Regions from separate parts of the Rossellomorea sp. FS2 genome, predicted to be linked through region 4. Evidence: riboswitches for the same ligand, from Rfam matches in the RefSeq annotation. Region 4 holds a riboswitch; each other region holds the start of a gene.
The links. Region 4 has a riboswitch for S-adenosylmethionine ahead of ACNA6I_RS17135 (O-acetylhomoserine aminocarboxypropyltransferase/cysteine synthase family protein). Riboswitches for the same ligand answer to the same signal wherever they lie in the genome.
Positions count from the first base shown of each region.

Region 1: it holds a riboswitch for S-adenosylmethionine, as region 4 does, so the genes downstream of both, ACNA6I_RS20795 (sugar ABC transporter substrate-binding protein) here and ACNA6I_RS17135 (O-acetylhomoserine aminocarboxypropyltransferase/cysteine synthase family protein) in region 4, are expected to answer to the same signal.
Region 2: it holds a riboswitch for S-adenosylmethionine, as region 4 does, so the genes downstream of both, ACNA6I_RS08270 (2,3-diketo-5-methylthiopentyl-1-phosphate enolase) here and ACNA6I_RS17135 (O-acetylhomoserine aminocarboxypropyltransferase/cysteine synthase family protein) in region 4, are expected to answer to the same signal.
Region 3: it holds a riboswitch for S-adenosylmethionine, as region 4 does, so the genes downstream of both, metE (5-methyltetrahydropteroyltriglutamate--homocysteine S-methyltransferase) here and ACNA6I_RS17135 (O-acetylhomoserine aminocarboxypropyltransferase/cysteine synthase family protein) in region 4, are expected to answer to the same signal.

Region 1 is NZ_JBLRVS010000007.1:285,987-291,193, forward strand. Features, by position in the region: gene ACNA6I_RS20785 (ABC transporter permease) at 1-254, opposite strand, end outside; gene ACNA6I_RS20790 (sugar ABC transporter ATP-binding protein) at 271-1,776, opposite strand; gene ACNA6I_RS20795 (sugar ABC transporter substrate-binding protein) at 1,808-2,881, opposite strand; SAM riboswitch class I at 2,981-3,087, opposite strand; gene ACNA6I_RS20800 (hypothetical protein) at 3,479-3,625, opposite strand; gene ACNA6I_RS20805 (CTP synthase) at 3,882-5,207, opposite strand, start outside.
Region 2 is NZ_JBLRVS010000001.1:1,581,665-1,586,871, reverse strand. Features, by position in the region: gene ACNA6I_RS08280 (carbon-nitrogen family hydrolase) at 1-487, opposite strand, end outside; gene ACNA6I_RS08275 (pyridoxal phosphate-dependent aminotransferase) at 608-1,792, shown strand; SAM riboswitch class I at 1,842-1,943, shown strand; gene ACNA6I_RS08270 (2,3-diketo-5-methylthiopentyl-1-phosphate enolase) at 2,006-3,217, shown strand; gene ACNA6I_RS08265 (2-hydroxy-3-keto-5-methylthiopentenyl-1-phosphate phosphatase) at 3,217-3,879, shown strand; gene ACNA6I_RS08260 (methylthioribulose 1-phosphate dehydratase) at 3,876-4,505, shown strand; gene ACNA6I_RS08255 (1,2-dihydroxy-3-keto-5-methylthiopentene dioxygenase) at 4,520-5,032, shown strand.
Region 3 is NZ_JBLRVS010000004.1:84,343-89,549, forward strand. Features, by position in the region: gene metE (5-methyltetrahydropteroyltriglutamate--homocysteine S-methyltransferase) at 1-2,014, opposite strand, end outside; cobalamin riboswitch at 2,153-2,338, opposite strand; SAM riboswitch class I at 2,400-2,508, opposite strand; gene ACNA6I_RS11050 (6-phospho-beta-glucosidase) at 2,653-3,984, opposite strand; gene ACNA6I_RS11055 (hypothetical protein) at 4,004-4,294, opposite strand; gene ACNA6I_RS11060 (PTS sugar transporter subunit IIC) at 4,363-5,207, opposite strand, start outside.
Region 4 is NZ_JBLRVS010000005.1:137,993-143,199, forward strand. Features, by position in the region: gene rpsN (30S ribosomal protein S14) at 1-253, shown strand, start outside; gene ACNA6I_RS17110 (type B 50S ribosomal protein L31) at 266-511, shown strand; gene ACNA6I_RS17115 (hypothetical protein) at 532-885, shown strand; gene ACNA6I_RS17120 (class I SAM-dependent methyltransferase) at 1,086-1,610, shown strand; gene ACNA6I_RS17125 (peroxiredoxin family protein) at 1,624-2,196, shown strand; gene ACNA6I_RS17130 (trans-sulfuration enzyme family protein) at 2,277-3,416, shown strand; SAM riboswitch class I at 3,548-3,661, shown strand; gene ACNA6I_RS17135 (O-acetylhomoserine aminocarboxypropyltransferase/cysteine synthase family protein) at 3,790-5,085, shown strand; gene metX (homoserine O-acetyltransferase MetX) at 5,099-5,207, shown strand, end outside.

The DNA.
Region 1 (5,207 bases), on a different contig from region 4:
CCTACGGCAATCGGCAGGAGGATGACCAGCCAGAGAGGCGCCTCATACCATACCATCAGGGAGGCGGTAATGACGGTTGACAGAGAAACCGTGGAACCGACGGACAAGTCGAACCCGTCGACGGCCAGCGTAAAGGTCACGCCAATTGCAACCAGGGTAACAATGGAAATCGACCTGAGGATATCCGAGATGTTTCCATATGTGAAAAACACCGGATTATACAAACTGAAAAAAATCAAAATGATGACCATCATGGCGATGGCCCCGTATTTAAACAAATAGTCGAGCGTCTTCACGTGTGTCCTTCCCTCCTGAAGCGTAGTACAAAATCGTCTCCTGGGTTGCTTCTTCCCTGGTCAATTCCTTCACGACCTCCCCGTCGTACATGACCAGGATGCGATCAGAAATCGCCATGATCTCCTGCAGTTCACAGGAGAAGTACAGGATCCCCTTCCCTTTTTCCGCAAGGGACTGGATCAAGTGGAAAATCTCTTTTTTTGCCCCAACGTCCACCCCTTTGGTGGGCTCATCGAACAATAACAGGGATGCATCCATGGTGAGCCACTTCCCGATGGCCACCTTTTGTTGATTACCCCCGCTCAAATAGTGGGCATGCAGGCTGTCACTGGACGCCTTGATGCCAAGGGATGCAATGACTTCCCGTGACATCTCCCTTTCCTTTTCCTTATTGATCCATAGGTTCTTTGAAATGGATCGTAAAGCCGGGAAGCTCAGATTCTTCCGGATGGACTCATGGACGAACAAGCCCTCCTTCCTCCGTTCTTCCGGTACCAGCGCAAGACCGTTACGGACCGCATCCACAGGGCTGGAGTGGCCGATCTCTTTTCCCTTCAGCTTGAATCGGCCTTTGGCTGGCACGGCCCCGAAGAGCGACTTGGCAAGTTCGGTCTTGCCTGCGCCGACAAGCCCGGCCACGCCTACGATCTCCCCTTCACGTACGGTGAGCGATATATCCTTCAGCAACGCACCATCCGAGACACCACTTGCCTCGAATAATACGTCACCGGTCACCGACTGATTCCGGTTGAACTCCTCTTTGTATGTCCCCCCGATCATCGCTTCGACGATGGCCCTCGGCGTGACTTCCTGCGTTTCGTACGTTCCCACCGTGCCTCCGTCCTTCATGACCGTGATGCGGTCGGAGATCTGGAAGACTTCCGGCAGCCGGTGGGAAATGAAGATGATGGCAACGCCAGACGCCTTCAACTCTTCAATGACACGGAACAGTTTTTCTGTTTCCGTAGAGCTGAGGGGGGCAGTGGGCTCATCCAATATCAGGACCTTGGCATCCCTCAGGAGGCACCTCGTCAATAAAATCATCTGTTTATCCGCAAGACTGAGCCTGCCCACCGGTTCCTGCAAAGGGATCGATTCATGCTTGATCCGCTTCAACCCTTCCCCCGCCTTTTTCTCCATCGCTTTCTTCCGGATGAAGAAGGATCCTCCCGGGGAAAAATCGTCCAACAGGATATTTTCCATGGCACTCAACCCGGCTATGAGCGCCGTGTCGACTTCCTGATACACACAGTGGATCCCATGGTCCTTTGCTTCCTTAGGCGTGCGGCATGTCACCTTCTCACCGTTCAGGCGGATCTCCCCTTCATCCTGCTCATACGCGCCGGACAGGATTTTCATCAGGGTACTTTTCCCTGCACCGTTTGCCCCCAAGAGCGCATGCACTTCTCCTGCCCTTACTTCAAAAGAAGCCTCCTTCAGTGCCTGCACCCCGGCAAACGCTTTGTTCATCTTCACCATTTCCACTACAGCAGACACATCGTCCACTCCTTTACGATTCAAATGATGCCTCGAGCTTCTTCAACTCGTTGGAATACCCTTGTTCGCTCGCCCCCCAGCCGTCGATATGCTCACTCAATTGATCGGTGGTGATCGTTTCTTCCGGAAGCTGCTCTTTCTCGACGAAGACCGGTTCAAGCTTCACCGTTTGAGGCGTTTCCTCCCCGTCAAGCTTTTGGTAAAGGAAGCGGACCTGCACGCGGCCGATATCCTTCGGGTCCACTGCTGCGGACGCCACCCATGGGCTTCCTTCTTTCTGGATGATCTGGAGATCTTCGTCGCTCATATCGATTCCGTACACCTTGATCTCGTTTCTCCCTGCCGCTTCGATGGCACGGACGGCCCCTTTGGCGAATTCATCCCACGCGGCCCATACCGCATCGATTTCTCCTTTCGGATACTGCTTCAGGATCGCTTCCATCTGTGCCTGGGTATCCAGGGCCGTGTTGTTGGTCGCCGCTCCGAATGCAGCCACTTCTTTGATATCCGGGTTCTCTTTCAGGAACTCCTGATACGCGACTTGACGCCTTTCCATCGGAGCGAATCCTGCCACCCAGATTTTCACGATATTCCCCTTGCCTCCAAGCTCATCAGAGAGTTTGGAAAGGGTCTGTTCCGCCATCTGCTGATCCCCCTGTTCAAGGACGGTCACACCATCCGATTCCACATCGGCATCAAACACGACGACCGGTATCTTGGCCTCTTTTGCTTTTTCCACTCCTGATTGCAACGCTTCCTTCGTGCCGTGGTCAATGAGGATCCCATCAAACTTCTGGTTGATGGCCGCATCCAGATTCGAAGACATTTTGGCCAAGTCCCCTTCAGAAGTGAATACCTGTACTTCCCCGCCGAATTTCTTCACCTGCTCTTTTACTCCTTCAATATACTGGGCCGAGAACGTCCCCAGGTTGATCTGCATGATCAAGGCAATCTTCTTCCCTGCCAGCGGGTGCTCGGACGTCCCCTGCTTTTCTTCCCCTTTGGATTCTGACGATACGTTCGGCTGACAGGCAGCCAGTGTGATGAGTAGTGTCGCAAATAAGAGTACTGATAAAACCTTTTTCATTCTCTCTTCTCCTTCCGGGATCTTCCCGCCTCATTTTTTCTCTACAAAAATAAAAACCTCTTTTCCTGAGGAAAAGAGGTGTATGTACGGATGAACGCACTCTTATCACTCAGGAATCACATCCTGCAGGTCTTAGCACCTTTCCGTGTATACGGTAGGTTGCCGGGCATCATCGGGCCAGTCCCTCTGCCAACTCTTTATAAGAGAAAACTATGAAATTTTGATTACATATTGGATATCTTAACGAGGTGAGTGAATATTGTCAATATTCTTTTTGGAATTCTATAAGTTTAAAGCCTAATCGTTCTCTCCTTCAAAAAGCAATGAACAGGAACGGGGGGCGTTCCCTTTCGCTGCAGGGACTTGATTTCCACGGGGAGGCAGTCGAGACACTTCCGCTTCCGTCCACTTTGTGGTGACTATTACGTATGAATAAACCACTGAAAGGGTGGTTAGATGGTCCACGGGGTTTTCTAAGTTAGCATTCAGCTATTCTATGGTGAGTGGTGCGGCACGTTGGATGGAGTGAACGATGGGTTATTTCAAGAAAAGGAGGGGCGATTTTTGCCGACTGGATCAAAAATGGGTGTAGCGGGGCTATGATGGGGCTCTTTCATCCCTTAATTTGTAGAAAATCCAATCATTTTTCACCATTCCCATCCCTTTTACCTCTCCACCAACCCATTTATTACCGACTTTTTCATTTTTATTTTCAACTTCTGGAGTTTTTCTACCGACTTTCAACTTTTTATTACCAACTTCCGCTTTTTTATCGAAATCTACTGACAACTTTGACGGGTTATTTTCAACTTGGAAGCTTTATGATCAACTACCAACTTTTATAATCGACTTCCGACCCTTATTACCAACTTCCCCCTGCCCCTACTCCATCCCTTCCCCACCACCCTTCTCTTCCAAAGCAAAAGAAGATGTGATCCTTTTAAACGTGTCAATTCACAAAAAAACCGCCGGCATAAGCCGGCGGCGTTCATGATCGTGATCAGTTTTCTCCGTAAGCAAGCGTCGCTTCGATGAAATCTCTGAAGAGAGGCTGCGGACGTGTCGGGCGGGATGTGAATTCCGGGTGGAACTGGGAAGCGACGAACCATGGGTGGTCGCTAAGCTCGATGACTTCCACAAGACGTCCGTCCGGGCTTGTTCCTGAGAAGACAAATCCTGCTTTCTCCATTTGCTCACGGTAGTGATTGTTGAATTCGAAACGGTGGCGATGGCGCTCATACACCACTTCTCCATCATAGGCTGCATAGGCTTTTGAGCCTTCAGTCAGCTTACAAGGGTAAAGTCCGAGGCGGAGTGTCCCACCAAGGTCTTCAATATCCTTTTGCTCAGGCAGAAGGTCGATGATCGGATGCGGTGTATCAGGATTCAATTCTGCAGAATGTGCGCCTTCCAGTCCAAGGACGTTACGTGCATATTCTACGGAAGCAAGCTGCATGCCAAGGCAGATTCCAAGGAACGGAACTTTGTTCTCACGTGCATACTGGGTTGCCACGATCTTCCCTTCGACACCGCGGTCGCCGAATCCTCCAGGGACAAGGATCCCATCGGCATCAGCCAGTTGTTCTTGAACGTTCTCTTTATTGATGAGCTCTGAGTTCAACCATTTCACTTGGATGTCGCTGTCGAAATGGTACCCGGCATGGCGGAGTGCTTCCACAACGGAAATGTACGCATCTTGAAGCTCTACATATTTACCGACAAGGGCGATCGTCGTTTTGCGCGATAGGTTGCGGACGCGTTCAACGAGCTCTGTCCATTCGGTCATATCAGGCTCATGGCATTCAAGCTTAAGGTGCTGACACGTGAGTTCATCGAGCTTTTGCTCCTGTAGGGATAGTGGGATGGAGTATAGGGTGTCGGCATCTGTTGCTTCGATGACCGCATGCTTGTCGATGTCACAGAACAGGGCGATCTTGTCCTTCATGTCTTGAGTCATCGGCATTTCTGCACGGACAACGATGACATTCGGCTGGATTCCCAGGCTGCGAAGTTCTTTCACGCTGTGTTGCGTCGGTTTTGTTTTCATTTCACCCGCTGCTTTGATGTAAGGAACAAGCGTACAGTGGATGTACATGACGTTGTCGCGACCCACATCACTCTTGATTTGACGGATGGCTTCAAGGAATGGAAGGGATTCGATATCCCCAACCGTTCCGCCGATTTCCGTGATGACGACATCGGAGTTCGTTTCACGGCCGGCACGGTATACGCGCTCTTTGATTTCATTCGTGATGTGAGGGATGACTTGAACCGTCCCCCCAAGATAATCGCCTCGACGCTCTTTTTTCAGGACCGCAGAGTAGAT
Region 2 (5,207 bases), on a different contig from region 4:
TTGCCCCTGAGAGAACATGCTTACGCACCCATTCCGGGAAGCGGATATCATAACAGATGAGGCCTGCCATCTGCTCACCGGATAGGGTGAATAGGCCGTTATCTTTTCCTGGCAGGAGGTAGTGATGTTCATCCATCAATTTGAACAGATGGAGCTTTGAATAGCCTTTGATGAAGGTCCCTTCGGAATCGATCACGATCAATCGATTATCGATTCCCGAATCCGTTTTATTTGCAACTGATCCTCCGATGACGTTTATCCGATACTGTTTTGCAAGACGTGAGAGGAAGGCGATCGTCTTCTCACTGTTCTCATCAGCTATTTCCTCTATCCTCTTAAGGTCATAGCCCGTTGTCCAAAGTTCGGGGAAGACAAGGATGTCGCATTGTTCCCTATCTGCTTTCACGAACCATTTCTCTGCTTCTGTGTAGTTGGTTTCAGGGTCTCCATACCGGATGTCCATTTGTGCGAGTCCGATCTTAGTCATATGATCAGCACCTTTCGGAGGTAATTGTAAGATTTTACTTTACATTCGTTATTTTCCGTTATATCATTTGTAGCTAGAATTTGAAAGTGAAGAATATTTGAACATTCAGAAGGTGAAGAGATGAAAACATTCCCATTTGCGGATCGCCTCGATTCGCTCCCAAAGCAATTTTTCGCTGAATTGACCTCCAACGTGCAACGGGTTATGAACGAAGGCCATGATGTCATAAACCTAGGGCAGGGTAACCCTGACAGGCCCACGCCTGAACATATCGTGGAGAGTTTGAAGGCTGCGGCCGAAAACCCATTGAATCATCGCTATTCTCCTTTCAGGGGGATGTCCTCTTTCAAAGAGGCGGTAGCGCTTTTCTATAAAAGGGAATACGGGGTGGAACTGGATCCTGACAAAGAAGTAGCCATTCTCTTCGGGGGGAAGGCGGGTCTCGTGGAGATCCCGCAGTGCCTGGTGAATCCGGGTGAATCCGTGCTGGTTCCGGACCCGGGGTATCCTGATTATCTATCCGGGGTGGCACTTGCAGAAGCGGAGATGAAGCTGATGCCGCTGCTTGAGGAAAATGATTTTCTCCCCGATTACAGCCGGTTGAGTGAAGCAGAACTCGACGGATCCAAGCTTATGTTCCTGAATTATCCGAATAACCCCACGGGAGCAGTAGCCACGCCAGCCTTTTTTGAGGAAACGGTAAAATTGGCAAGTAGCCATGATATCTGTGTGGTACACGATTTTGCCTATGGGGCAATCGGCTTTGAAGGCAAGCGTCCCAATAGCTTCCTTGAAACAGATGGAGCTAAGGATGTCGGCATTGAAATCTATACTCTTTCCAAAACGTACAATATGGCGGGATGGCGTGTAGGATTTGCCGTCGGGAACGAGAGTGTGATTGAAGCCATCAATCTCATGCAGGATCATATGTATGTAAGCCTCTTTGGTGCCATTCAGGAAGCAGCGGTGACCGCGCTCCTCGGACCGCAGGAATGCGTCCAGGAGCAGCTTGAAACCTATGAAAGCAGAAGGAATGCCCTCATCGGTGGATTGAGATCCATCGGTTGGGATGTGGATGCACCGGAAGGCTCATTTTTCGCCTGGCTCAAAGTGCCGGCAGGCTTCACGTCGATGGAATTCTCGAACCTACTCCTTGAAAAGGCCCATGTAGCCGTGGCGCCTGGCATCGGCTTCGGGGATCACGGGGAAGGGTATGTCCGGGTAGGTCTCCTTACCAGTGAGGAAAGGCTTCAGGAAGCTGTGAAAAGGATTGAAAATTTACATTTGTTCGACAAAAGGGATTGACAGGAATCCCGATCGATGCAATAATCCTACTGGAAACCAAATGAATAGATTCTTATCAAGAGCAGGCGGAGGGACTGGCCCGATGAAGCCCGGCAACCGACTCATTACGAGCACGGTGCTAATTCTTGCAGCAGAAGCTGGGAGATAAGATAGAGTGATGGAATAAAAGCCTCTTCTTATCAGAAGGGGCTTTTTTTGATTGATGAAGGAGGTATGAAGAACATGAGCGAAGTGATTGCAACGTATAGATTGCCTGGGCCGAAAGGGTCTTTCGAAAAAAAGGCGGAAGGCATAGCCCTTGGACTGACGGTGGGATCGTGGACCGATCTTCCTCAGCTTGAACAAGAACAGCTTTTGAAATACAAGGGAAAGGTCGTTTCCATCAACGAAGAAGCGGGTGAGGGGCTGGGAGAGATCTCGATAGCCTATCCAGGAAGGAATTATTCCAACGACATCCCTGCGATCTTGACCACGGTCTTCGGGAAACTGTCTCTGGATGGTCAAGTAAAGCTTATCAATCTCGAATTCAGTGACGATCTGAACCGTCACTACCCCGGACCACGGTACGGGATCGATGGGATCAGGGAGCTGACCGGCGTGAAGGATCGCCCGCTTCTCATGAGCATCTTCAAGGGAGTGATCGGGAGGGATCTTGCTTATCTGGAAGATCAGCTTCGTGCCCAAGCACTCGGAGGCGTGGACTTGGTGAAGGATGATGAAATCCTTTTTGATAACCCCCTGACACCGTTTGAAGAGCGTGTGAAAAACGGAAGGCGGATCCTCGATGAGGTACGGGACGAAACAGGTAAACGGACGCTCTATGCGGTAAATCTGACCGGACGGACGTCGGAGCTACGGGATAAGGCAAGAAAAGCACGGGAACTAGGAGCGGATGCCCTGCTATTCAACGTATTTTCCTATTCTCTCGATGTCCTCCAGGAACTCAGGGAAGATGATAACATCGGACTCCCCCTCATGGCACACCCTGCCTTTTCAGGTGCCGTTGCCCAGGCTCCCCATCACGGAGTCGCCTATTCCTTGTGGCTGGGGAAATTTTTGCGGATGACGGGGGCGGATTTTTCTCTGTTTCCTTCACCGTATGGAAGTGTGGCACTGGAGAAAGATCAAGTACTGGCCATCAGTAGAGAGCTTACGGATGAGCCTTCCCCGTTCAAAAAGACATTCTCTGTCCCATCGGCAGGCATCCATCCAGGACTAGTACCACACCTTGTGGAAGATTTTGGTGAAGAGTGTGTGATCAATGCCGGCGGCGGGGTCCACGGTCATCCCGGAGGCGCTGAAAGCGGAGGGCTCGCCTTCCGACAGGCAATTGACGCGGTGAAAGCGGGAATTCCCCTTGAAGAAGCCCATGGTGACGAACTGAGAGTCGCTCTAAGCTTGTGGAGCAAGGGAGGGAAGGGCTGATGACGGAGCGGATCATCCTGTGTGATTTTGATGGAACGATCACGAAAACCGATAATATCATCTCCCTCATGAAGCAATTTGCACCTCCGGAATGGGAGGGGCTCAAAGATGCCATACTTGACCGGACGATGTCGATCGAGAGAGGGGTGGGGGAGATGTTCTCCCTCCTGCCTTCCCGACAAAAAGATGAGCTCGTGGACTACCTCTTGCATACGGCGACCATCAGAGAGGGATTCGGGGACTTTGTTCAATTTACGAAAGAGGAAGGAATCCCGTTATATATCGTGAGTGGAGGGATCGATTTCTTTGTCCGCCCCCTCCTGGACGGATATGGACCGTTTTCAGGAATCTACTGTAACGAAGCGGATTTCAGTGGTCCCTCCATTTCGATCAATTGGCCTTATCCTTGTGATGGGCAATGCGGAAACGGAGGATGTGGATGTTGCAAACCGTCCGTTCTCCGCTCCCTTTCCATACCGGAGGGGGCAGAAGTGATCGCCATAGGAGACTCTGTGACAGACCTTGAAATGGCGAAAGTGACAGACAAGGTGCTTGCAAGGGACTATCTTGCCGACACGTGCCGTGAATTGGGAATTCCCCATACTCCATTCGACACATTCCATGAGTGCATTAAAGTACTGAAGGAAGGGGTGAAGGCATGAGCTATCAAAGAGAATGGGAAGAGCTGTCCGCTATCAAGGGGGAACTGGGGGAGCGTGACTGGTTCATGGGCACTTCAGGGAACCTGGCCATCAAGGTTGGATCGGTCCCCGGTGCTTTCCTCGTGACCGCCAGCGGAAAAGATAAGAGGAAAAGGACGGCGGAGGATTTCCTACTCGTTGACCTGGATGGGAATCCACTGGAGGAAACGGTTCTCAAGCCCTCGGCAGAAACCCTCCTCCACACGCATATTTTCAAAAGGTCACAGGCAGTCTGTTCCCTTCATGTGCATACCGTAGCCAATAATGTGATCAGTGAGCTCTACGGGGATCAGGGGGAGATCACCTTCATAAATCAGGAATTGATCAAAGCGTTTGGGAAATGGGGGCAAGAGGATGAACTTATCCTTCCTATCATCCCGAATCATGCTGATATTCCAACCCTTGCGAGCGCCTTCTCCCATCATGTGACAGAAGATGCCGGTGCCGTCCTGATCCGGAATCACGGAATCACGGTTTGGGGACGGAGCGGTTTCGAAGCGAAAAAGCTTCTCGAAGCATGTGAGTTCCTATTTCAATATCAGCTGTCTCTCTTATCATTAAAATCCATTGTTCCACTTCAACTATAAAAGGAGGAAAAATCATGACGACGATCAAGGTACAAGGAAGCGGTAAAGTCATCGACAATCAAGAAGAGGTGATTCAGTATCTGAATGACCAGGGTGTCATTTATGAACACTGGGACATCGGGAAACTGAGTGGCGATCTCCAAGAAAAATTCGACCTTTCTGATGAAGAAAAAGATAGGATCCTCACGACGTTCAAGGGTGAAATTGAAGATATTTCAGCCAGACGCGGATATGAAGCGTGGGATATCATTTCCTTATCAGACAGCACCCCGAACCTTGATGAGCTTTTGAAGAATTTCCAACAGGAACATCACCATACCGATGATGAGGTCCGATTCATCGTCAGTGGGCATGGAGTGTTCATCATCCAGGGAAGTGATAGTGATTTCTTTGAAGTCCACCTGAATCCAGGCGATCTGATTTCCGTTCCGGAAAACATCCGCCATTATTTCACACTGGCAGATGACAGGAAGGTAGTGGCCGTGAGAATCTTCGTTACGAAAGAAGGATGGGTTCCGATCTACTGATTGAAACCACCCGAAAAACCTGTTCCCTATCAAAAGGGGAACGGGTTTTTATATGGCAGCCGATGTCGAAATTTCGTCTATAACTGATTGTTTTGTCTTGTTTTGCGGTTCTATTTACTTTTCTAGTAAACCCTGAGATAATGCTCAAATAAAGCAAGCAATCAAAAGGGGTTAG
Region 3 (5,207 bases), on a different contig from region 4:
GAATGAGATTACCATGGCTTCTTGACGTTTCGATGGATATGACGTCCGCATCAAGCGATTTGATGCTCTCGATGATTTCCCCAAACTCCGAATAGCACATATGGGTGTGGATTTGCGTACTGTCTTTCACAGATGACGTTGCAAGTTTGAAAGCATGGACGGCGGCCTCGAGGTAGCCTGCCCTCTTTTCTTTCTGCAGCGGCATCCCCTCCCTGAGGGCCGGTTCATCGACTTGGATCATGCGGATTCCGTTTGCCTCGAGGGCCTCGACTTCCTTTCTCAAAGCCAGGGCAATTTGATTGGCGACATCATAACGCGGAATGTCGGTCCGGACAAATGACCAATTTACAATCGTGATTGGACCAGTCAACATTCCCTTCACAGGTTTTTCAGTCAACGATTGCGCAAAGACCGTTTCATCCACTGTCATCGGTTCTTGGAATCTTACTTCCCCATGAATGATCGGAGGCTTCACACAGCGTGAACCATAGGACTGAACCCAGCCTTGTTTGGTAAAAGCAAATCCACCAAGCTTCTCCCCGAAGTACTCCACCATATCCGTCCGTTCGAATTCACCGTGAACGAGTACGTCCAGGCCGATTCTTTCCTGGATGTCGATCCACTTTCCGATCTCATCCTGGATGAACGTCCGGTAGTCCTGATCGCTCACTTCCCCCCTCCTCCATTTCAGGCGTTCTTTCCGCACCTCTTTGGTCTGCGGAAAGCTTCCAATCGTAGTGGTTGGAAAGAGGGGAAGACCGAGCTCTGCCTCCTGAACGACCCGCCTCTCAGAGAATGGGGCACGATGAAGGAATTCATTTCCGTCCAGTTGCTCACTCTCTCTGAGAGTCCGGGATTGTTTGATATTTTCGAGACCGTCAGAGCTTTCTTCCTCATTGGAGATAGAGGGACGCCCTTCCTTGATTGCCTCTGTAACCGTGACAATTTCCTGCAGCTTTTCATCTGCAAAAGAAAGTGTGCGCGTAAGGCGGTCCCCGAGTCCTTCCTCTCCTTTGACTGTGACGGGCACATGGAGCAGGCTCGATGATGGCTGGATGATCAGACGGTCTCTTGAAACAGCGCTCTCCAACTCCTCAAGCGAGTCGAGGGTCCGATTCAGATTTGCTTTCCATATATTCCTCCCATCAATGATCCCCGCGGCAAGGACCTTGTCTTCAGGGAACCCATGGGTGTTCAGGGCCTGACGATTCCCTCCACCATCGTGTACGAAATCCAATCCGATCCCATGCACCGGAAGCCTGATCACCCTCTCATAGCGACTGACGCGATCAAAGTAGGTTTGAAGGATGACCTTGATTCGAGGCGCTGCCTTGATCAGCGTGTCATAGACCTGCTCAAGGACCGTCCACTCCTCAGCGGTCAGATCGGTACATAACACGGGTTCGTCAATCTGAACCCATCCGGCGCCAGCCTCTTCAAGCTCCTTGAGAATGGACGCATACAACGGGACGAACCCATCGACAGTGCTTGCGAACGCCTCGGGATCATACCCTTTGGACAGCTTTACGAACGTTACCGGGCCGAGGAGCACGGGCTTCCCTATGATGCCAAGCTGTTCCTTCGCTTCCTTGAAGTAGCGAAGCGGGGGATTATCGGCCAAAGAAGGCGTTGCCCCGTCCAGTTCGGGAACGATGTAATGGTAATTGGTGTTGAACCACTTCGTCATCGTGGATGCCACTGCGTCGCCCGTCCCCCTTGCCATACCGTAATACGTCTTCAACGGGACTTTCCCTCCCCCATGACCGAACCGCTTCGGGACCACCCCGAACATGGCGGCTGTATCCAATACATGATCATACAGGCTGAAGTCCCCGACAGGAATCAGGTCAATCCCTGCATCCGACTGCTTTTTAAGATGACGAAGGCGGATCTCATCTGTCTTCGCCACAAATTCTTCTTCCTTTAGCTTTCCTTCCCAAAATTGTTCCAGCGCTTTCTTCCACTCTCGTTTTTCACCGATTCTCGGGTAACCGAGATTTGAACTTTTCACCATATTGCTCACTCCTTCTCATTTTCTCTCCAATAAAAAAATCTCCCTTTCAGAGAAAGAGAGATTTTGCGCGCAATGAATAAACGTTGACAATCCTATGATTCCAACACGCGTTCCTCACTCCCCTCTATGACCCGTAGAGCTCAAGTGCACACAACAGGCAGGTCTCCTGACTCAGGTTCATCACGCCTTATCCCTTCCCATTCCCTCCAGAAACAGTGGATGTGATAAGTTGCTTCCCCATACAGTGGCGGGACCGTACCGGACTTTCACCGGTTTCCCTTTTCAGCCATGCTTCCACACGGCACCTGTCGCATCTTCCTATTCAGTTCTCAACTCAACGAAAAAAGCCTCTCCACGATAGAGAGGCCCTTTAAAGGGATGTCCTCTCTTATTTTCCAAAGCATGATGCTTTGCAGGAATTAGCACCTTTTCAACAAGTGTTGAATGGTTGCCGGGTTTCACAGGGCCAGTCCCTCCACCGCTCTTCATAAGAGTATCGATCATTTATTTGTCCGTTGAATAGGGTAATACTAGCATGCCAGCTTTTACTTTGTCAAAATATTTCTAACATTCGTTCGAAGGTCCTACTGTCGTTGACGGTACCCTTGGTACCAAAAAAAAAGTGCCACATGTGCCATTCAGAGGATGTTCGACTGTGCATGGAACGCAGGAAGAAATTCGCGGTGGACTTCCAGAAGTTCATCCAACAATGGTTTTGCTCTCGAATCACTGGTGACCAGCGGATTGATCGTCATGGCGAGGAGGGCTTTTTCGTAGGAGCCTGACACGGCTGCTTCTGCCGCGATCCGCTCAAAGGATTTGATCTGTTGAACAAGTCCGCTGACGGCTACAGGCAGTTCACCTATATGGATCGGTTTAGGCCCTTCTTTGGTCACGACACAGTTCACTTCCACGGCGGACTCATCAGGGATGCCCGTGATACTGCCGTCATTTCTGACGTTCAGGGTCTGTACGTCCCCTTTATCATTGAAGATCGAAGAAATCACATTGCAGGCGGCATCGCTGTAGTAGGCTCCTCCACGCTCCTGAAGCTGCGGGGGCTTCACATCAAGGTCTTCGTTCTTATACAGCTCGAACAATTCATCTTCCAATCGCTGGACGACCTCGGCACGGGTTGTCCCCGTTTTAAATTCCTCCAGCTGTTTCTCGAGGATCTCACTGGTTTTGTAAAAATACCGGTGATACGGACAAGGTATGACTCCGAGAGCTTTCAGGAAATCAGGATCCCATGGCAGTGGGGCGATATTTTTCATGCTGAGCTGCTTATCCTCATCACCCATCAGTTCCAGTACCTTCCCAAGGACGGACCCCCCATCGACCGTCACATCCAGTCCGTACACCATATGATTCAAGCCGGCAAACCGGATATCGACTGAAGCGACTTCTACGCCAAGAAGCCTGGCAATGGTCATCTTCGTATTGATCGGCAGGTTGCATACGCCCACGACTTTCGAATGCTTGCTGTATCGGAGCAACGCCTCCGTCACCATTCCAGCCGGGTTGGTGAAATTGATCAGCCATGCATCAGGGCAAAGACGCTGCATATCCTCCGCAATCTCAAGAAGAACCGGAATGGTCCGGAGGCCTTTGAATAGTCCACCTGCCCCGTTCGTTTCCTGTCCGATCATCCCGTACTTGATCGGCAGCCTTTCATCCTGAATCCTTGCCTTCAGCTGACCGACCCGCATCTGGGTTGTAACAAAATCAGCATTCTCCAGTGCTTCCTCCCGGTCCAAAGCCAGGTGAATGGTCATGGGAACACCGGCCTTAGACACCATCCTCCGCGCAAGGCTCCCGACAATCTCGAGCTTTTCTTTTCCAGCAGGGATATCCACAAGCCACAGCTCCCGGACAGGCAGCTCATCATAACGATTGATCAACCCTTCCACAAACTCCGGCGTGTAGCTTGAGCCACCGCCGATGGTCACGATTTTTAAGCCTTCTTTCATGAATGCTCCTCCTCCTGTATTACTTCACAACGAATGCCATGACAAAACTGATGGCGATGCTGACAATGATTCCAACCAATAACCTTTTCTTCCTGATTGACGAATTCGTCACCGGCCCTTCGATTTTCAGAAGGACAAGACTCAGGCCCAATGACGTGGAAATGCCAGTCGCAAGGAAGATACTCCACTCCTTGGGCATTCCGGCACTCATGAAAGGCTTTGATAAGAGTAAGAGACCTATGGATACAGTAAGTATCAGAACCAGTACGCTTTTGAATCCTATTCTTCTTGGTATAACAGTTTCAATCATTTTGTTCACGCTCCTTGTGATACATAGTGAAGAAGCGGGATCATGAGATTCCCGCTTCTCGCTTTCGCTTATGCTGCTTGTTGCTCGTTTTCTTCCACTTTGACCATTTTCTTATCATACATCTTGAAGAACGGGAAGTAGATGGCGAACGAGATTGCGATATTGATGAAGACCATCACCACTGCCCTCCAGTCTCCACCGGTTGCCAAGAATGCGCCAATCGGTGCGGGCAGGGTCCACGGAGGCATGATATAGGTCGGTGAAATCATTCCTGTAGCCGTTGCCACATATGCAATGGTTGCCGTAACGAGCGGTGTGATGACGAATGGGATAATCAGGACAGGATTCAGTACAATCGGTGCCCCGAAAATAATAGGCTCATTAATGTTGAACGTGACCGGGACAATACTAGTCCGTCCCAATGCTTTCAAATACTTGGATCTTGAGAAGAATACCATAGCCAGTGCGAGACCGAGTGTGGCACCAGAACCACCGATCCAGATGAACCACTGGTAGAATGTTTCAGGTGCAATATGTGGGATTACTTGACCGTGTGCGACGGCTTCGGCATTGTTCCCAAGGAACATTTCCCAAAGCGGACGGGCGACCGTACCAACGACCGATACCCCATGAATCCCGAATGACCAGAAGAATGTAATTAAGAATACAGGAATCAATACCCCAAAAATGCTGTCCCCTGCCGTTACGAGTGGGGAAACGGCCACACCGATCAAGTGATGGAGGTCAAGACCTGCCCAGACTGTGATGGCGGACATTCCTACGATGACAAACGCAACAGGAATCAGTGCTTCAAAACTCCGTGCCACGGATGGTGGTACTTGTTCAGGCATTTTAATCGTGATATTTCGCTTTTTACAAAACCGAAGGATTTCGACTGCCAGGATCGACACGA
Region 4 (5,207 bases):
AGTGGTCAAAGAAAAGAAACGCCGTGAAATGGTGGAAAGATACGCGGAACTCCGCAGGGAATTGAAAGAAAAGGGAGATTTTGCGGCCCTTGCCAAGCTGCCGAGGGATTCATCCCCCACCAGGCTCAAAAGCCGTTGTGAAGTGACCGGCAGACCGCGGGCGTATATGAGGAAATTCAACATGTCACGGATTGCCTTCCGGGAATATGCACATAAGGGTCAGATCCCTGGCGTCAAAAAATCAAGCTGGTAAGGAGGAAGAAACATGAAAACGAACATACATCCAGAGTATCGAGAGGTCCTGTTCATGGATACAAACAGCGGATTCACCTTCCTGACAGGCTCAACAAAACAGTCGAATGAAACCATGGAGTGGGAAGACGGGAAAACCTATCCACTCTTGAAGGTAGAAATCAGCTCTGACAGTCACCCATTCTATACCGGCAGGGAAAAATTCACCGACAGGGATGGACGCGCAGAACGATTCATGAAAAAATACAATATGAAGTAAGGACGATCGGAGTGGTTGGGATGAATGAGCATTTAATGGAAATCATCGGAAGGGAAATCGTGGCGGCATTGCCGGCACCGGAGAGAAGCATGTATGAGTTCGTCACGGCCCTGGAGGATGAATATGCGAGCATGTCTGCCACATCAGAGGAGTTCATGCAGCTCCTGGTCAAACATGCCCCTCACAGGCAGGCAGCAGCCCATTTCAGCCTGTCATTCGGTGAATTCATCCAGACGATGAGAAGGATTGAAGAGACAATCAATCATGAAATGGATCGTCGGCTCAGCCGCATGACCTGGATCGATTGCACAGACCGATTCAACAAGGGGGATACCCAATACTTTTATTTCTCCATGGAACCTGAGGAAAAGTAAAATCCCTTTCTATATGGTTTAAATCGGAATGATTTTGTTTTAAATATTATTTCATCCCGCCACAACCCAACGTACGTTCACAAAAAGATCCCATTCATGGGATCTTTTTGCGTTGATCCGGGTTGATTTTTCGCCTCCATCTGTAATAATTCATATGAGGGGCAAGCTAGGGATATCTTCATGCTAAAGGAGGAGTCCCCATGTCTGCCGAAATACAACCGATTACGCCAGAAGAGCTGCTGGACCTACTGAAGTTGAATGAAAGGGATCATGTAGCCGACCTTGGCTGTGGCACAGGGTTTCTGACGATTCCGATTGCGCGCATCGTGAATACAGATGTGCATGCCGTCGATCTCGATCGGGGAGCCCTTGAAGAACTGAAGAGGCGCGCAGATGAAATGCGGGTAGAAAACATCTTATATGAACATATGTCACTTGAATACATCCATTTTTCACAGAACACGCTTCATAAGGTCATTACGAGATTCGTGCTGCATGAGTTGCCGAACCTCGTCAAAGTGATCCAGGATCTCAGGGATATGCTCCGGGATGACGGTCTGTGGCTGATCATTGAAACGGAAGCGCTCCCACAGGAGGACCGCCTTCCTTCCGATGATCTGATGAGGAAGCTTCAGTCGGCGGGTTATGAAGTGGAAAAAGGCTATTTGAGAGAGACCATTTACTATTTGATTGCCAGAAAGGCTGTGCGGAGGCCCGGCCTATAAAGGAAGGGATCATATGAACAAACGAATACTATCATTGGCACTCGTCGGTGTCCTGATCGCCATCTTCCTGGTGAATTTTGTCCGGCATCAGCAGGATCAGAAGGAAAAGGAAGCAGCAGCCCAGCTTGCGAGTGAATCCATGGATCTGTCCGATGTGGAGAAGGGGCTTTCAAAAGGCGATCAGCCCCCGGATTTCACCTTGACCACACTGGAGGGAAAAGAAGTGCGCCTCTCGGATTACAAGGGACAGAAGGTCATCTTGAACTTCTGGGCGACGTGGTGTCCTCCCTGCAAGGCTGAGATGCCCCATATGGAGGAATATTATCAGGAAGAACCCGACGCAGAGATCTTGGCCGTGAATCTCACGTCTCAGGAGCATGTGGACGGTGCGGCGCAAAAGTTCGTGGACGGATACAAGATCACCTTCCCGGTGCTTCTTGATGAAGACGGAGCCGTCTGGGATGCCTACAGCATCATTACGATTCCGACCACATTCATGATCGACTCCAAAGGGATCATCCAGCACAAGATCCTTGGCCCGATGAATCAGGAAATGATGAAAGAGATGGTAGAAGGCATGAATTGAACCTCTTTTCTTCTCGGAATCTTCTGAATATGGTACACTCTTCTACATACCTATTTTCGTAGAGAGAGGATGGCCACAAGATGAATTTCACCACCAAGGTCGTACATAGCCAGCTGAAAGGAACAGAAGAAATCAAAAGTAAAACAACACCGATCTATCAAACATCCGCCTTTTCCTTTTCCTCACTGGAGGAACTGGAAGGGTTCTATGAAGGGAAATCACCTTATCTATATACAAGGACAGGGAATCCCAATCCTGATGAATTGGGTGGTCTTGTAGCAGCCCTTGAAGGGGCACCGGCGGGAGTCGCTGCTTCATCCGGGTTATCTGCGATCCTCGTTGGGATCCTGTCTGTCGTCCAGGCGGGGGACCATATCATCGCTGCTGAAGATCTATACGGCGGTACCTTCCATATGCTGAAGGAAGAGCTTGCCGGCTTCGGCATCTCTACTTCATTCGTGGACTTCACCGATCGCGAGGCGGTTAAGTCGGCGATTACGGACTCGACAAAGCTGCTCTACAGTGAAACGGTCACGAATCCGTTCATGCGGGTCGAGGATATCCCGGCCATGGTGGAAATGGCCAAAGAATACGGGCTTACGACGATGATCGACAATACGTTTGCGACCCCGTTCCTCCGTAAGCCTTTCACTGAAGGCATTGATATCGTTGCCCACAGCGCAACGAAGTACATAGGCGGACATAGCGACGTCACAGCAGGTGTTGTGACCGGAAGGCAGGATCTGGTGGATAAGGTGAGGGCAAAGATCGTCAACCTTGGTGCCAACCTCAGCCCGTTTGAAGCATGGCTCACATGCCGGGGAGCGAAGACCCTTGCCCTCCGTATGGAAAGGCAGGCCCTGAATGCCGAACTTCTTGCCGTCGAACTCAGGAGGCACGAATGGGTCAAACACGTCTACTATCCTAATAATCTATCTGAAAAAGGTCACGGAGCCATCGTCACCATCGAGCTTGAACCATCTGCCGATATGAGTACCTTCTTTAAGTCCCTTGGGTGGATCAAGATCATTCCGTCCCTTGCCGGGGTTGAAACGACTGTTTCTTATCCGTTGGGTACATCTCACAGGTCCCTGCCGGAGGAAGCACAGAAGAAGCTCGGGATCAATACGCATGTGGTCCGCATCTCACTTGGGATCGAAGACCCCGAAGACATCAAATCCCAAATGCTTTCAGCCATCAGCAAATGCCATGAAATCTAAAAAAGAACAAGCCATGAAACCAGCCGTGACAGGCGTCAATGGGTAATAAGACAAAAAATTCTAAAAATACCCTTGACTCCCGGCATGGCAACCCTTTATAATTCATGCTAACGAACACTTACAACTTAATGCTCTTATCCAGAGAGGTGGAGGGACTAGGCCCGATGAAACCCGGCAACCTTCATGTGCATACTTGCCATGAAAAGGTGCTAATTCCTGCAGGCGCATTGCCTGAAAGATAAGAGGAGGACCCTATTCAATTAGACCCTCTTCTTAGGAAGGGGGTTTTTATTTTTGCCCCTTTTCAGCCCCGACCATCATCCATCACAGATCAAACCCGACCATTAAAACAAACACTCAGGAGGAATGTACCATGACGAATTCATTCGATTTTGACACACTTTTGCTTCACGGAGGACAGGAAGCGGATCCTGCGACGGGATCGCGCGCGGTGCCGATCTATCAGACTACGTCGTATGTGTTTGACAGCAGCGAGCACGCAGCGAAGCTTTTCGGACTGGAAGAGCCGGGGAACATCTATACGCGGATCATGAATCCGACAGTAGACGTTCTTGAAAAACGCCTGGCCCTTCTTGAAGGCGGCATCGGAGCCCTCGGGGTATCATCGGGCATGGCGGCCATCTCCCTCTCGATCTTGAATATCGCAGGAGCCGGGGACGAGATCGTAGCTGCGACGAATCTGTACGGAGGCACCTATAATCTCTTCTCCACCACCCTGCCGAAATACGGCATCACCGTGCGCTTCGTCGACCCGACGGATCCGGAAAACTTCCGGAGTGCCATCAATGAGAAGACAAAGGCCGTATTCGCCGAAACGATCGGCAATCCGAGCCTTCATGTCCTGGATATCGAAGCGGTCGCCAAAGTGGCCCATGACCATCAGATCCCGCTTATCATCGATAACACATTTGCCACACCGTATGTGACGAGGCCCATTGAATGGGGGGCAGATATCGTCATCCATTCGGCCACCAAGTGGATCGGCGGTCACGGGACCGCGATCGGAGGTGTCGTCATCGACGGAGGGAAGTTCGATTGGAACAACAAGAAGTTCCCTGGATTCATCGAAGAGGACCGCAGCTACAATGGCCTCCGCTATGCGCAGGATGTGGGGGCAGCCGCGTTCATCACCAAGCTCAGGGTCCAGCTGCTGCGTGACCTTGGTGCCTGCCTGAGTCCGCAGAATGCCTTCCTCCTCCTGCAGGGACTGGAGACGCTTCACCTCCGCATCGAACGTCATACAGAGAATGCACGGAAAATCGCCGAGCATCTTGAATCCCATGAAGGGGTTGCGTGGGTTTCCTATCCTGGCCTCCCTTCACACCCGTCCCACAGCCTTGCCAAGAAATACTTGAAGAACGGTGCGGGCTCCATCGTCGTCTTCGGCATCAAAGGTGGCCGCGATTCGGGACGCAAGGTGGTAGACAATATTTCATTATGGTCCCATGTGGCCAACGTAGGGGATGCGAAGTCCCTGATCATCCACCCCGCCTCCACGACCCATCAGCAGCTGAACGATGAGGAGATCAGGGCAACGGGCGTAACGGAAGACCTTGTCAGGCTGTCTGTCGGCCTGGAATCGGCAAAGGATCTGATCTCTTCCCTGGATGAAGCCATCGAGAAGGCGCGAGAAACGTCAAACGTGTGAAGGAGGCGGAGGAATGAGTAGCGATACGACACCATATGAATTGAACACCGTCACCCTTCCGTCCCTTGTCCTTGAAAATGGAGAAACCCTCCGACATGTAAAGTTGCCCTACGAACGCACGG